DNA from 3 places in the Tardiphaga alba genome. Region 1 is predicted to be linked to each of the others. Evidence: predicted binding sites of a transcription regulator. Region 1 holds the regulator's gene; each other region holds the start of a gene.

Region 1 (5,008 bases):
GGGCGCGGATGCATTGCTGCTCGCCGATGACGGCGATGCAGTGGTGGCAACGGCCGAGGCCCTGACGACGGCAGGCGCCAATCTGCGCAATGTTCAACTGCTCGGCACGGGTCTGTGGGACAATCCACGCGTCTTCAACAGCGCGTCGATGCAAGGTGGTCTCTACGCTGCGCCGGATCCGGCAGGTTTCCGCGCCTTTTCAGGCCGTTATCGCACCAAATACGGCAACGACCCCGTCCGGACCGCTACGCTTGCCTATGACGCGGTCGCGCTGGTCGCTGCGCTCGCGCGCACGCAGGGCGGCCAGCGTTTCTCGCAGGAGGTCCTGACCAATCAGTCCGGTTTCGCTGGCATCGATGGCCTGTTCCGTTTCCGCGCCGATGGCGGCAACGATCGCGGACTGGCGGTGATGAAGGTGGCATCGGGTGGAGGCCAGCCGGTCGCGGGTTCGCCGAAGAGTTTTGGGACGTAGTAACTTCGACCCCTCATGGTGAGGAGGCGCGTAGCGCCGTCTCGAACCATGAGCTGCTGGGGCTCAGAGCGTGCGGTGGCCGGTCTACGCTGCCAGATCCGCCACCACCGCATCGAGCACCGGGAAACCCTCCTGCGTCACGCGCAGGCGGCCGTTCTCGATGACGATGGCGCCTTCCTCGCAGAGATTCTGCACGCGCACGGGATCGAACGGCCGACCCGATAGAGCCTCATAGCGCGCGGGATCGATGCCTTCGACTAGCCGAAGCCCCATCAGCAGATATTCGTCGGCGCGTTCTTCGCTGTTGAGGCTTTCATCCAGCGTGACGCCATGGCCGGTGGCCTCGACGCGCATCAGCCACGTCTCCGGCCGCTTCTCGGTCGATGTCGCATGGCGGACGCCGTCGATATCGATGCGGCCATGCGCACCCGGCCCGATGCCGGCATACTCCTGGCCGCGCCAGTAGACGAGATTGTGTTTGCACTCGGCGCCGGGCCGCGCGTGATTGGAAATCTCATAGGTCGGCAGACCGTGCTGCGCGCAGACGTCCTGCGTCACGTCGTACAGCACGCGCGAGAGGCCTTCTTCCGGTGTCCTCAATTTGCCGGCGGCATGCAGGCCGAAGAACGGCGTGCCTTCCTCGATGGTCAATTGATAGAGCGACAGGTGTTCGGCGGCTTCGGAAATGGCGAGCTTGAGTTCGCTCGTCCACATCTCCGGCGTCTGGTCCGGCCGTGCATAGATGAGATCGAACGAATAACGATCGAAGGCGCTGCGTGCGATGGCGACGGCATCGAGTGCTTCACGTGCCGAATGCAGGCGTCCCAGCGATTTCAACGAGGCATCATCGAGCGCTTGCACACCGAGGGACACGCGATTGACACCGGCGGCGCGATAGCCATGGAAGCGCGTCGCATCGACGGATGTCGGGTTGGCCTCCATCGAGACTTCGACGGCGGAATCGACATTCCAGTATTTCGCGATGGAATCTAGGATCGAACCGACCGTCTGTGGCTGCATCAGCGACGGCGTGCCGCCGCCGAGAAAGATCGACGTGACCGTGCGGCCGGGAATGCGCGACGCCGTGGTTTCGATCTCGCGTGCGAATGCGCGTGCGAAGCGCTCTTCATCGATCTGCTGATGCCGCACATGGCTGTTGAAGTCGCAATACGGGCACTTCGACAGGCAGAATGGCCAATGCACATAAACGCCGAAAGCGTCTTGCTGTGCGTTAGCGTTGCTCAAGGCAGATCTCCGCAAGCTTCACGAAAGCTTTCGCACGATGCGACAGGCCCTGGCCGAGCGGCGGCAGGCCGTGCTTTTCGACTGCCGTCATCTCGCCGTAAGTGCGCTCATGGCCGTCCGGCAAGAATGTCGGATCGTAACCGAAGCCGGCGGTGCCGCGCGGCGGCCAGACCAGCGTGCCATGGGCATGTGCCTCGACTTCCTCGAGATGGCCATCGGGCCAGGCGACGCAGAGGGCTGAGACGAAATGCGCAGTGCGCTTGTCAGGCGTGGTCGCGCCGCGCTCCTGCAACAGGCGCTCGATCCGCGTCATTGCGGCGTTGAAGTCCTTGGACTCACCGGCCCAGCGGGCCGAATAGATGCCGGGCGCGCCGTCGAGTGCATCGACGACGAGGCCGGAATCGTCGGCAAAAGCGGGAAGCTGCGCGACATTGGCGGCGGCGATCGCCTTGATCGCGGCATTGGCCTTGAAGGTGTCGCCGGTCTCGTCAGGCTCGGCGAGACCGAGTTCGCCGGCGGACACCGCCTCGATGCCATAGGGCGCGAGGAGGTCGCGCATCTCGGCAAGCTTGCCGGGATTATGCGTAGCGATCATGAGCTTGCCGGTGATTCGACGATGTTGAGTCATGGGGAATGATAGTCCGTAGCCCGGATGGAGCGAAGCGCAATCCGGGGATGTCGAGACAGTTGAAACGCTGGTTCCCGGGTTACGCTGCGCTTCACCCGGGCTACGCGACGGAGGCTTACGCCACCGCCATCTTCTGCAAGTCCACCAGCTTACCGACGCCCTGCTGGGCCAGCGCCATCAGCTTCATCAGCTCGTCCTGGGTGAACGGTTCTTTCTCGGCGGTTCCCTGAATCTCGATGATGCGGCCATCGCCGGTCATGACAAAATTCGCATCGGTATCTGCCTCGGAATCCTCGGCGTAATCGAGATCGAGCACCGGGGTGCCCTGATAGATGCCGCAGGAGATCGCCGCGATATTGGTGCGCAGCACCTTGTCCGCCGTGTCCTTCTTGAACATGTTGCGGCTCTTCATCCAGGCGATGCAGTCGGCCAGAGCCACCCAGGCGCCGGTGATCGAGGCGGTGCGGGTGCCGCCATCGGCCTGGATCACGTCGCAATCGATGGTGATCTGGCGCTCGCCGAGCGCTTCGAGGTCCACGGCGGCGCGCAGCGAGCGGCCGATCAGGCGCTGGATCTCGACGGTGCGGCCGCCCTGCTTGCCGGCGGCAGCCTCGCGGCGGGTACGTTCCAGCGTGGCGCGCGGCAGCATGCCATATTCGGCGGTGACCCAGCCGCGGCCCTGGCCCTTAAGCCATGGCGGCAGGCGCTCTTCCAGCGTGGCGGTGACCAGCACATGGGTGTCGCCAAATTTCACCATGCAGGAGCCTTCGGCGTATTTCACGACGCCGCGTTCCAGCGAGACAGCGCGCAATTCATCGGGCGCACGACGGCTTGGCCGCATGAGAAAAATCCTTCCAAATGTTCCGATAAGGTCTGGTTCGCGCGCCTTTTAGGGGCGTGTGGCGGCAGCGGCAAGGGCAGCGGGGTTCCCGCAACTGCGAAGGTGCTTGTATCCGGCGGCCCGCGACGACAAATTAGGGCCGATAAGGAGTGTCCGAGTGGCGCATCACGATCCGATCGGCCTGATTTCGCCGCGAGCCGGGCTTGCCCAGCTCAATGAGCGGTCGCGCGAGATTTTTCGCCAGATCGTCGAATCCTATCTGGCCACCGGCGAGCCGGTCGGCTCGCGCAATATCTCGCGCCTGATCACCGTGCCGCTCTCGCCGGCCTCGGTCCGCAATGTGATGTCGGATCTGGAGCAGCTCGGGCTGATCTACGCGCCGCACACCTCGGCGGGCCGTTTGCCGACCGAACTCGGCCTGCGTTTCTTCGTCGATGCGCTGATGCAGGTCGGCGATCTCACCGAGCCGGAGCGGCAGTCGATCCAGCAACAGCTCTCCTCCGTCGGTCGTTCGCAGTCGGTGGAAACCGCTATCGGCGAGGCGCTGACGCATCTCTCTGGTCTCAGCCGTGCCGCTGCGGTGGTGCTCACCGCCAAATCCAATGCGCGGCTGAAACATATCGAATTCGTCCGTCTGGAGCCGGAAAAGGCGCTGGTGGTGCTGGTTGCCGAAGACGGCCAGGTCGAGAACCGTGTCCTGACGCTACAGCCCGGCGTGCCCTCGTCCGCGCTCACCGAGGCCTCGAATTTCCTCAATGCCCGGATTCGCGGCCGTACCCTTGCGGAAGCGCGTCTCGAACTTGAAACCACGCTGAAGCAGAATCAGGCCGAGCTTGATCAGCTCACCCAGAAGGTGATCGCCGCGGGCCTCGCCTCATGGTCCGGCGGCAATGGCGACGACCGCCAGTTGATCGTGCGCGGACAGGCCAATCTGCTCGAAGACCTGCACGCGCTGGAGGATCTCGAGCGCGTACGCTTGCTGTTCGAGGATCTGGAGTCCAAGCGCGAAGTGGTCGATCTGCTCGGCCGCGCCGAAAGCGCCGAGGGCGTGCGCATCTTCATCGGTTCCGAGAACAAGCTGTTCTCGCTGTCCGGCTCCTCCACCATCATCGCGCCCTATAGCGATGGGGCCGGGCATATCGTCGGTGTTCTCGGCGTGATCGGGCCGACCCGGCTGAATTATGCCCGCGTGATCCCGATGGTGGATTACGCTGCCCGGATCGTCAGCCGCATGCTGGGCGGCTGAACGCGCATGACCCCGAAAAGTGGGTACCGGTTTTCGGGCAAGGTCATGCGCAGACAACCGAAAAGGCCCGGATCGGCTTGATTTTTCGGCCGCAAACCAACATATCCGGGGTCAATAACCCCACAATTTTGCGTGTTTCGAGAAGGCGGCGTCATGACTGAGTCCAACGGGCAGAACGACAACCACGACAAGACGGCCGAGGCCGCAGAGCCGGTGGTGTCCAAGCCCTACATCATGCCGGACGATCCGGAACCGAATTCGGTCGAGGCCCTGCAGAAGGAAGCCTCGGATGCGCGCGACCGCACGTTGCGGACGCTGGCCGAGATGGAAAATCTCCGCAAGCGCACCCAGAAAGAAGTGGCCGACGCGCGCGTCTATGGCGTTTCGAAATTCGCCGGCGACATCGTCGATATCGCCGACAACCTGCAGCGCGCCATCGATGCGGTGCCGGCGGACGCGAAGGCATCGGCCGATCCGGGCTTGAAGGCGCTGATCGAAGGCGTCGAGCTCACCGAGCGGTCGCTGCTGTCAGCGCTTGAAAAGCACGGCGTGAAGAAGATCGATCCGACCGGCGAG
Region 2 (5,008 bases), 1.3 Mb from region 1:
CCGCATTGCCGCCGTGGCGATCAATCAGCCCGCCAATGGTGGGCGACAGCAGACCGGATGTGACGAGGCCGAGGGTGAAGCCGGCCATGCCGAAAGCCAGCGTCCAGCCATGTGCTGCCGTGAGATGCGGCATGGTGAGCACGGGCGGATAGATCAGGATTCCCCAGGTGAGGATCTGCGTGACCGCTAAAACGACAACGGCGCGGCCCGGTCCGAAAACGAGGTCGCGCCATTGGGTCATGCTTCACCGGTCGTGTTCCCTCTCCCGCTCTTGCGGGGGAGGGTCAGGGTGGGGGTGCCTCACGTGACGTCAGAGTGTGTGGCTGCCCCCACCCCGGCCCTCCCCCGCTCTAGCGAAGCTTCGCTTCGCACGGGCGGGAGAGGGAGAAGAGGAGAGCCACTGATCTTTCAGACGATCTTATGCCCTTGGCGCGCAGCGGACATAGACCATGTTGCCGTAACGAACGGCGGCATCCTTGTCGATGAACTTGGTCACCAGGATCCGGCCGTCGAACGACACGATCTCGCGGTCGCGCGGATCGCCGGCCGGTCCGGGCGGGCCGATATAGTTCTTGCCGCTCGGCGAGCCCTTCAGGCGCAGTTCCTGCGGGGTGGCCTCGTCGGCGAGATGCATCATGACGCCGCCGGAGGTGCCGGCACCGATGATGTAGGGGTTCTTGCACTGGCCGCGGGCGGCGTTTTCGGTGCGGACGCGATCGTTCGGGTTCATGTAGGAGGCGAGACCCCAGCGGCCGACGATTTCCTCCGAGCGGATCGAGGCCGGCATTTCGGGGGCCGGCGGCGGCTCAACCGGCGGCGCTGGTTCCGAACTGCCGAACATGCCGCCAAATCCGCCTCCCCCGGTGGAGCTGCAGGCTCCAAGCGTCAGGGCCATGGCGGCGAGAACCGCCAGCTTGGCGACCGGGCGGGTGGTGCGTGACTTGATCATATCATCCCCTGAACAACATCCCCGACTGCCCGTCCCAAGCAGCGAAGCGTAAAATACCTGTCGAGGCCAGTGCCCCGGCGGTGGCAACAATGTCATTACGACGTAACGCCACTATGGTTTCCAGAACATTGCATATTGGCCTCACCAAGGCCTTAACCCTCTTTATGTCTCAGAAGGTTAGAGGGCGAAGCCATGCCGGCCTTGCTTGACTCATCCGGCGTTCGGCCATATCCCCGAGCCGCCTGATTAGCACTCTTGGTGCGGGATTGCTAAATCCCGCCTCAAGCGTTCCGGCACCCGGTGGTCCGCGCCATTGCGCCCGCCGGGATGGCCGATCCTACAACCAACCAGAGGAATTCCCTATGGCCAAGACCAAGTTCCGCCCGCTGCACGACCGCGTCGTCGTCAAGCGCATCACCGCCGAAGAAAAGTCCAAGGGCGGCATCATCATCCCGGACAGCGCCAAGGAAAAGCCCTCCGAGGGCCAGGTGATCGCCGTTGGCCCGGGTGGCCGCGACGAAGCCGGCAAGCTGATCCCGATCGACATCAAGGTCGGCGACAAGGTCCTGTTCGGCAAGTGGTCGGGCACCGAGATCAAGCTCGACGGCGAAGAACTCCTCATCATGAAGGAGTCGGACATCATGGGCGTGGTGGGCTGAGGCCTTCTCCGTCTGTCACCACCCGCGAAAGCGGGTGGCCCAGTAGACACCGTCGCCGGTGATTGAGCCGCGACGGCGCCGTGTACTGGATCGCCCGGTCAAGCCGGGCGACGACAGTAAGAACACGGCGCACAAGTTTCCCCTTTCAGGAGCACCATCAGATGGCAGCCAAAGACGTTAAATTTGCCGGCGACGCACGCGACCGCATGCTGCGCGGCGTCGATATCCTCGCCAACGCCGTTAAGGTCACGCTCGGTCCGAAGGGCCGCAATGTCGTGATCGAGAAGTCGTTCGGCGCGCCCCGCATCACCAAGGACGGCGTCACCGTCGCCAAGGAGATCGAGCTCGAGGACAAGTTCGAGAACATGGGCGCGCAGATGCTGCGCGAAGTCGCCTCGAAGACCAACGACAATGCCGGCGACGGCACCACCACCTCCACCGTGCTCGCCCAGGCGATCGTGCGTGAAGGCGCCAAGTCGGTTGCCGCCGGCATGAACCCGATGGACCTCAAGCGCGGCATCGATATCGCCGTCGCCGCCGTCATCAAGGACATCGAGAAGCGCGCCAAGCCGGTCGCCTCCTCCGCTGAAGTCGCCCAGGTCGGCACCATCTCGGCCAATGGCGATGCCGCCATCGGCAAGATGATCGCCCAGGCGATGCAGAAGGTCGGCAATGAAGGCGTCATCACCGTCGAAGAGAACAAGTCGCTCGAGACCGAAGTCGATATCGTCGAAGGCATGAAGTTCGATCGCGGCTACCTCAGCCCCTACTTCGTGACCAATGCCGAGAAGATGACCGCCGAGCTCGAGGATGCCTACATCCTGCTCGTCGAGAAGAAGATCTCCAGCCTGCAGGCCATGCTCCCGGTGCTCGAAGCCGTGGTGCAGTCGACCAAGCCGCTGCTGATCATCTCGGAAGACGTTGAAGGCGAAGCCCTCGCCACCCTCGTCGTCAACCGTCTGCGTGGCGGCCTCAAGGTTGCTGCCGTCAAGGCTCCGGGCTTCGGCGATCGCCGCAAGGCCATGCTGGAAGACATCGCGATCCTCACCGGCGGCCAGCTGGTGTCGGAAGATCTCGGCATGAAGCTGGAAAGCGTCACGCTGGCGATGCTCGGCCGCGCCAAGAAGGTCGTGATCGACAAGGAAAACACCACTGTCGTCGGCGGCGCTGGCAAGAAGCCGGCGATCGAAGCCCGCGTCGGCCAGATCAAGGCGCAGATCGAGGAAACCACCTCGGACTACGACCGCGAGAAGCTGCAGGAGCGTCTGGCCAAGCTTGCTGGTGGCGTTGCCATCATCAAGGTCGGCGGCGCGACCGAAGTCGAAGTGAAGGAAAAGAAGGACCGCGTGGATGACGCGCTGAACGCAACGCGCGCCGCTGTGCAGGAAGGTATCGTCCCCGGCGGCGGTACGGCTCTGCTTCGCGCCAAGAAAGCTGTCGGCAAGATCACGAACGCGAACGCAGACGTGCAGGCCGGCATCAACATCGTCCTCAAGGCGCTGGAAGCTCCGATCCGCCAGATCGCAGAGAACGCCGGTGTTGAAGGCTCGATCGTTGTCGGCAAGATCCTGGAAGAGAAGTCCGAGACCTTCGGCTTCGACGCCCAGAACGAAGTCTATGTCGACCTCGTCGCCAAGGGCATCATCGACCCCGCTAAGGTCGTGCGCACCGCACTGCAGGACGCTGCCTCGGTTGCCGGTCTCCTCGTGACCACCGAAGCCATGGTCGCCGAGCTGCCGAAGGACGCAGCCCCGGCAATGCCGGCTGGCGGCGGAATGGGTGGCATGGGCGGCATGGGCGGCATGGGCTTCTAAGCCCGGCGCGCTCTGCACCATTCATCACAACATCGAAGGCCGCCCTCCGGGCGGCCTTCTTTTTTGCCGCGGTGAATGGCCTTCCCTGCCCGGCATAGTTCTGATTCAATCCCCTCATAATCTGGCACGAGCGGAATCAATCCGCTGCGTCGATCTTTTCAGACACGTCCAAGGGCATTTCCATGCGCGCGCTCCACTTCTGCCTGTACGGCCTTGCAGCCACGGCATCACTCGCACCCATCAATTTCGCGACAGCACAGACGAAGGCCGCGCCGAAGAACCAGGCGGCCGGTCCGGAGGTGCGCTACTTCACTTCCATCGACGGATTGATGGATGGCAATGCCGATGTGATCCTGAAGGAGACAAGGCAAGGCAAGACGGTGACGGCGGCGACGCTTGATGTCTGCTATCCCGCCGAAAAAGGCAGCGATCGCAAGGATCGCTTCGTCGCAAATCTCACCGTCAGCGGCCAGACGCTGTCGGGCGCGACGCAGACGCAGATAGACAAGCTGCCAGTGACGGTGAAGCTCAATCGCCGGCCGACCGGCGACACATTCGAGTTCAAGGGACAGGTGACCGTCGGCCAGACTACGACGAGCCTGACCTCGGCAGACAATGCCGATCAGAGCGAGAAGGAATATCAGCAGAACCTGGGCAGCGACGAAAGCATCGCCGCGGCTCCGAAGGACTTTTCGGAAGTCTCGCCGGAATCCATCGCCGTGAAAATCAAGCTGGAAGCCGCGCTCGATTTCGTCCGCTCGCTGCGCGGGCAGAGTGTCGAGGTCTCACTCTCGAGCCTGTCGGTCAGTTGCGATGCGCTGCGGGCCGGTGAGCAGGTGATCAATCTCGCCGTCGATCCGGAACGCGCCGTGGAATTCGTCACCAAGACCAAGACCTATCCGGGTGTTGCCACTGTCGGCTGGACGGCGGGCGCTATCGACATGGAGCGCACGGTGCGGTTTGCCGCAGCGGACTGGAAGAGCGGCGACAAGATCGACCGCAGCAAACTTGCGACTGCGCTGGCGAATGTGCTGGCGAAGGCGATGGGTGCGAAATCGTCCGCAACCGCATGGGACGATGAGACCGGCAAGCTGAAGCTGAGTTTCAAGCGTCCGAGCCAAGTGATGCCGGCGCTCGAACTGACGGAGAATGTAGACGTCAGCGCCGTGGTGTCGCCGGACAAGCCCGGCGCGACCGACAAGCTCATCCTATGGGTCTCGACGCCGTCGGTGACGACGGTCGATGAAGCCTCGGGATCGAAGCTGGCACTGGCGGAAGCGCCGGCGACGGATGAGGAAGGCGATCCCCGCGATGACAACGGCGCGGTGGCGGCCGTGGCTGCGGAATTCAAGGCGCAGAGGTGGGACGCGGAGAAGAGCGGGTGGAAGTGAGGTAGTTTCTTTCTTCCCTCTCCCCTTGTGGGGAGAGGGTGGATCGACGGCGCTAGCGAAGCTTTGCTTCGCGTGAGCCGTCGAGACGGGTGAGGGGTAGCCACAAGCTCCGAGCCTAGCCATACCCCTCATCCGTCTCCGCTTCGCGGAGCCACCTTCTCCCACAAGGGGAGAAGGAAAAACAAAGCGCCTCCG
Region 3 (5,008 bases), 2.0 Mb from region 1:
GGCCATGAAACTGATCCATTTGAGCGACATCCATCTCACGACCCCTGGCAACACCATCGGCGGCCGCGATCCCCGCGCCAATTTCGAGCGTGCGCTGACACATATTCTGCGCGATCACGCCGACGCCGAACTGATGGTGATCACCGGTGACCTCTCCGATTGGGCCGACCGTTCTGACTACGAATGGCTGAAGGCCCGCCTGCAGGAGTTTCCGCTGCCCGTACGCCTATGCATCGGCAATCACGACGACCGCGCGACCTTTCTCAGCGTGTTCCCGGAATGCAATGAAGGCGGCTTCGCGCAAGGCGTGAAGGACATCGCCGCCGGCCGTTGCCTGTTCCTCGATACATGGGGGCCGGAAAGCCATGCGGGCTTCTATTGCGAGGCGCGCCAGCAATGGCTGGAACAGCAGCTTTCCGAAAGCGACGGCCCGTTCTTCCTGTTCATGCATCACAATCCGATCCCGACGCATCTCGCCCCGATGGATGCCATCGGCCTGCACGATGATGTCGCGTTCCGCCGCATCGTCGGCCGCCATCGCGACAAGATCCGTCACATCTTCTTCGGCCACTGTCATATCCCGATGGCCGGCTCCACCGCCGGCGTGCCGACCACCTCGCTGCGCGGCACCAACCATGCGAGCTATGTGAATTTCGCCGAAACCAAAATGCTGCTCGGCTCGGACCTGCCGGAATCCTACGGCGTCGCCTTTATCGGCGAGGACTACGTGACCGTGCACATGATCGAATTCGGCTACCAGGGCGAAATCCGCTCCGGCGGCTCGCCCGACTACACCGCATGGGACCGGGAGACCATGCAGCGATGAAGTTCGTCATCCTCACCGACACGCATTTCGTCCCGGCCGGCCGCAAGCTCTACGGGCTCGATCCCGCCGCGCGCCTGTCGATCGCGGTGGATAAGATCAACGCAACGCATCGCGACATCGCTTTCGTCATCGTCACCGGCGACCTCGCCCATTGGGGCGAGCAAGGTGCTTATGAAAGCCTCGCGGCGCAACTCGGTCGGCTGAATGCTCCAGTGATCACCATGCTCGGCAATCACGACAAGCGCGACGCCTTCCGCACGGTCTTCCCGAACGCCGATCGCGACGACAACGGCTTCGTGCAAAGCGTCCGCGTGACGGACGCCGCCACCATCATCACGCTGGACACGCTGAACGAGGACACGCCGGACCATGCCGGTCTGCTCTGCGACGCGCGCTTGAAATTCCTGGACGACGCCCTCGCCTCAGCGCCGAGCGATCGACCGTTGCTGCTGTTCCAGCACCATCCGCCCTTCGACAGCGGCCTGCGCTACATGGACACGATCAAGCTCGCCAATGGCGAAGCCGAGTGGGAGGTGATCGCCCGCACGCGAAAGCCGGACTATCTGTTCATGGGGCATCTGCATCGCCCGATCGCCGGGAGCTGGCGCGGCATTCCGTTCCACATCCAGCGCGCACTGACGCATCAGGTCGCGTTCGACTTCGAGGCAGAAGGTCACATTCCCGGCTCGCATGAAGCACCGGACTATGCGTTCGTCACCGTGGACGACGGCAATATCGTGATCCACCAGTGCTCGTTCCTGTATGACGGACCGCGCTTTTCGCTGCACGATGCGGAAGCGCAGGCGGCGCAGTCGGTGGAAGAACTCAGGCCTTCACTTCCACCGTCTTGAACTGCGCCGGCAGGATCACCTCGAGCAATTCGCAATTGTCGGAATAATCGCGGATCAGATGTTTGATGCGCGGCGGCTGGGTCCAGCACGAGCCCTGCCGCATGGTCTGTTCGCCGACGCCGTCCATATAGGTCTTCACCCAGCCGTTCAGCACATAGACGAGCTGAAACTCGGCGTCGTGATAGTGCAGCTTGGAGACTTCGTTCGGATCGCATGGCGCAATCAGCCGGATCACATGCGCTTGCGCCACGCCACCGCTCGCTTCGGCCACGCCGAGATCGCGGTATTTCGCGTAAGCGCGCAGGCCAGCTGCAAAGTCCTCTTCGCGATAATGGCTGATCGCTGGCCGCTGCTTGAGTCGCTTGGCCGACACAGGAGCGGCGACCGCTTTCTTGGCTAGGGCTTTCTTGGCTATGGCTTTCCCTGGCTTGGCGGAAGGTGCCTTCTTGGCAACCTTGGCTGCGACAGACTTACGTGAAGCAGCTTTGGCCGCGGCCTTTGCGACAGATTTCTTGGCAATAGTTTTCGACGTTCGCTTCTGCTTCGCCATGATGCACTTCCCATGCGCCTATCGAACAGCGATCGACGCGGCGCGCAAACTAACTGTAGTTCCTGGGTGCAGCAATTCGTCAAAACTGTTGAGGGATGAATGCCTGCAACCGGAAGACGCGAAATCACAATAATTATCCAACAATTCATAGCGCGATTTCGTCGGTGAAAGGTCAGTGTGAAGATACCGGCCACACGTCAATCGATGCGACATGGCGCGCTTTGTATAGACAAGACTATTAGCCTATCGCGCAATGAGCGGGTTACCGCGATCGTTCAACGCTGCCGCCGCGCACCGGTCTCCCCTTAACCAATCTGGCACCCGTCACATTTGAGTGCCAAATTATTTGGTAGACACCCTTGCCCGTCGGGAACGATCGGCCTATCTCCGCACCAGTCATGCTGGCACTTCCTGCCCATGACTGCTAATTTTGCAATTTTCTAGCGATTACAGAAACTTAGGAGGACTGCATGAAATTCCGTCCGCTTCACGACCGCGTCGTGGTCAAGCGTATCGACGCCGAAGAGAAGTCTGCTGGCGGCATCATCATCCCGGACAGCGCCAAAGAGAAGCCCTCCCAGGGCGAGATCGTCTCCGTCGGCCCCGGCGGCCGTGACGAAGCCGGCAAGCTGGTCCCGCTCGACGTCAAGGTCGGCGAGCGCGTGCTGTTCGGCAAGTGGTCTGGCACCGAAGTGAAGATCGACGGTCAGGACCTCCTGATCATGAAGGAAAGCGACATCATGGGCGTCCTCGAAGGCGCTGCCGCTCCTGCTGCCAAGAAGAAGGCCTAAGGGCCTCTCCTTCCTTTCCCTTCCCTCCTGATATTCAAGGACATCCAACATGGCTTCCAAAGAAGTTAAATTCGGCGTTGACGCGCGCGACAAGATGCTGCGCGGCGTGGACATCCTCGCCAACGCGGTGAAGGTCACCCTCGGTCCGAAGGGCCGCAATGTCGTGATCGAAAAGTCGTTCGGCGCACCGCGCATCACCAAGGACGGCGTCACCGTCGCCAAGGAAATCGAGCTCGAGGACAAGTTCGAGAACATGGGCGCCCAGATGGTGCGCGAAGTGGCTTCGAAGTCGGCTGACGCAGCTGGCGACGGCACCACCACCGCGACCGTGCTGGCCCAGGCCATCGTGAAGGAAGGCGCCAAGTCGGTCGCCGCCGGCATGAACCCGATGGATCTGAAGCGCGGCATCGACATGGCTGTGGAAGCCGTGGTCGCCGACCTCGTCAAGAACTCCAAGAAGGTCACCTCGAACGACGAAATCGCCCAGGTCGGCACCATCTCGGCCAACGGCGACTCGGAAATCGGCAAGTTCCTGGCTGACGCCATGAAGAAGGTCGGCAACGAAGGCGTCATCACGGTTGAAGAAGCCAAGTCGCTCGAAACCGAACTCGACGTCGTCGAAGGCATGCAGTTCGACCGCGGCTACATCTCGCCCTACTTCGTCACCAATGCTGACAAGATGCGCGTTGAATTCGACGACGCCTACATCCTGATCAACGAGAAAAAGCTCTCCTCGCTGAACGAGATGCTGCCGCTGCTCGAAGCCGTCGTGCAGACCGGCAAGCCACTCGTCATCGTCGCCGAGGACGTTGAAGGCGAAGCCCTCGCCACCCTCGTCGTCAACCGTCTGCGTGGCGGCCTCAAGGTTGCTGCCGTCAAGGCTCCGGGCTTCGGCGATCGCCGCAAGGCCATGCTGCAGGACATCGCGATCCTGACCGGCGGCCAGGCGATCTCGGAAGACCTCGGCATCAAGATGGAAAACGTGACCCTTCAGATGCTCGGCCGCGCCAAGAAGGTGATGATCGACAAGGAAAACTCCACCATCGTCAACGGCGCCGGCAAGAAGGCCGACATCGATGCACGCGTGGCGCAGATCAAGGCGCAGATCGAAGAGACCACTTCGGACTACGACCGTGAGAAGCTGCAGGAGCGTCTCGCCAAGCTGGCTGGCGGCGTTGCCGTCATCCGCGTCGGCGGCGCGACCGAAGTCGAAGTGAAGGAGCGCAAGGACCGCGTTGATGACGCGATGCATGCGACCCGCGCTGCGGTTGAAGAAGGCATCGTCCCCGGCGGCGGCGTCGCTCTGCTCCGCGCCTCCGAGCAGCTCAAGAACATCAAGACCAAGAACGACGACCAGAAGACCGGCGTCGAGATCGTCCGCAAGGCCCTGTCGGCTCCGGCCCGCCAGATCGCCGTCAATGCTGGCGAAGATGGTTCGGTGATCGTGGGCAAGGTTCTCGAGAACACCCCGTATGCCTACGGCTTCGACTCGCAGAGCGGCACCTATGGCGACATGCTCAAGAAGGGCATCATCGACCCGACCAAGGTTGTCCGTGCAGCGATCCAGAACGCCGCCTCGGTTGCCTCGCTGCTGATCACGACCGAAGCCATGGTCGCCGAACTGCCCAAGAAGGGCGGCGCAGCCGGCGGCGGCATGCCCCCGGGCGGCGGCATGGGCGGCATGGACTTCTAAGGGTCCGCGCTGTTCAAGCGAACAAGCAAATGCAGAACCCCGGCAGCGATGCCGGGGTTTTTGTTTGTGTAGTCGGTGGTCGAACGCTGTGTGTCAGGAGCCAGGTCGCGCAAAACGAAGCGCGTCAACTCCCAGCCCCCACCTCCGCCGCGCCATCGCTCATCGAATGCGCCAAGATCACCATCAGCAGCCCCGGAAACCGCGCCTCGATATCCGCCGCACGCACCGCGTTCTGATGCTCGACGCCCTTCTTGCTGGTCTGCACCAGCCCGGCCTCGCGCAGCACGCGAAAATGGT

The links. Region 1 encodes HrcA, which represses chaperone genes, less so after heat shock. Its sites were predicted from a motif close to GTTAGCACTCNCNNNNNGNGAGTGCTAAC; they were not measured.
Region 2: RPMA_RS22730 (co-chaperone GroES) is a predicted target of HrcA. The motif match lies at 1,195-1,223, and genes of this name have one in related genera.
Region 3: RPMA_RS19585 (co-chaperone GroES) is a predicted target of HrcA. The motif match lies at 2,628-2,656, and genes of this name have one in related genera.

The regions. Positions count from the first base shown of each region.
Region 1 is NZ_CP036498.1:230,756-235,763, forward strand. Features, by position in the region: gene RPMA_RS01105 (penicillin-binding protein activator) at 1-472, shown strand, start outside; gene hemW (radical SAM family heme chaperone HemW) at 557-1,717, opposite strand; gene rdgB (RdgB/HAM1 family non-canonical purine NTP pyrophosphatase) at 1,704-2,345, opposite strand; gene rph (ribonuclease PH) at 2,461-3,186, opposite strand; gene hrcA (heat-inducible transcriptional repressor HrcA) at 3,344-4,432, shown strand; gene grpE (nucleotide exchange factor GrpE) at 4,586-5,008, shown strand, end outside.
Region 2 is NZ_CP036498.1:4,743,012-4,748,019, forward strand. Features, by position in the region: gene RPMA_RS22720 (MFS transporter) at 1-241, opposite strand, end outside; gene RPMA_RS22725 (hypothetical protein) at 419-949, opposite strand; gene RPMA_RS22730 (co-chaperone GroES) at 1,312-1,608, shown strand; gene groL (chaperonin GroEL) at 1,770-3,422, shown strand; gene RPMA_RS22740 (hypothetical protein) at 3,605-4,813, shown strand.
Region 3 is NZ_CP036498.1:4,089,765-4,094,772, forward strand. Features, by position in the region: gene RPMA_RS19570 (phosphodiesterase) at 5-826, shown strand; gene RPMA_RS19575 (phosphodiesterase) at 823-1,677, shown strand; gene RPMA_RS19580 (cupin domain-containing protein) at 1,652-2,227, opposite strand; gene RPMA_RS19585 (co-chaperone GroES) at 2,698-3,018, shown strand; gene groL (chaperonin GroEL) at 3,068-4,711, shown strand; gene RPMA_RS19595 (ArsR/SmtB family transcription factor) at 4,836-5,008, opposite strand, start outside.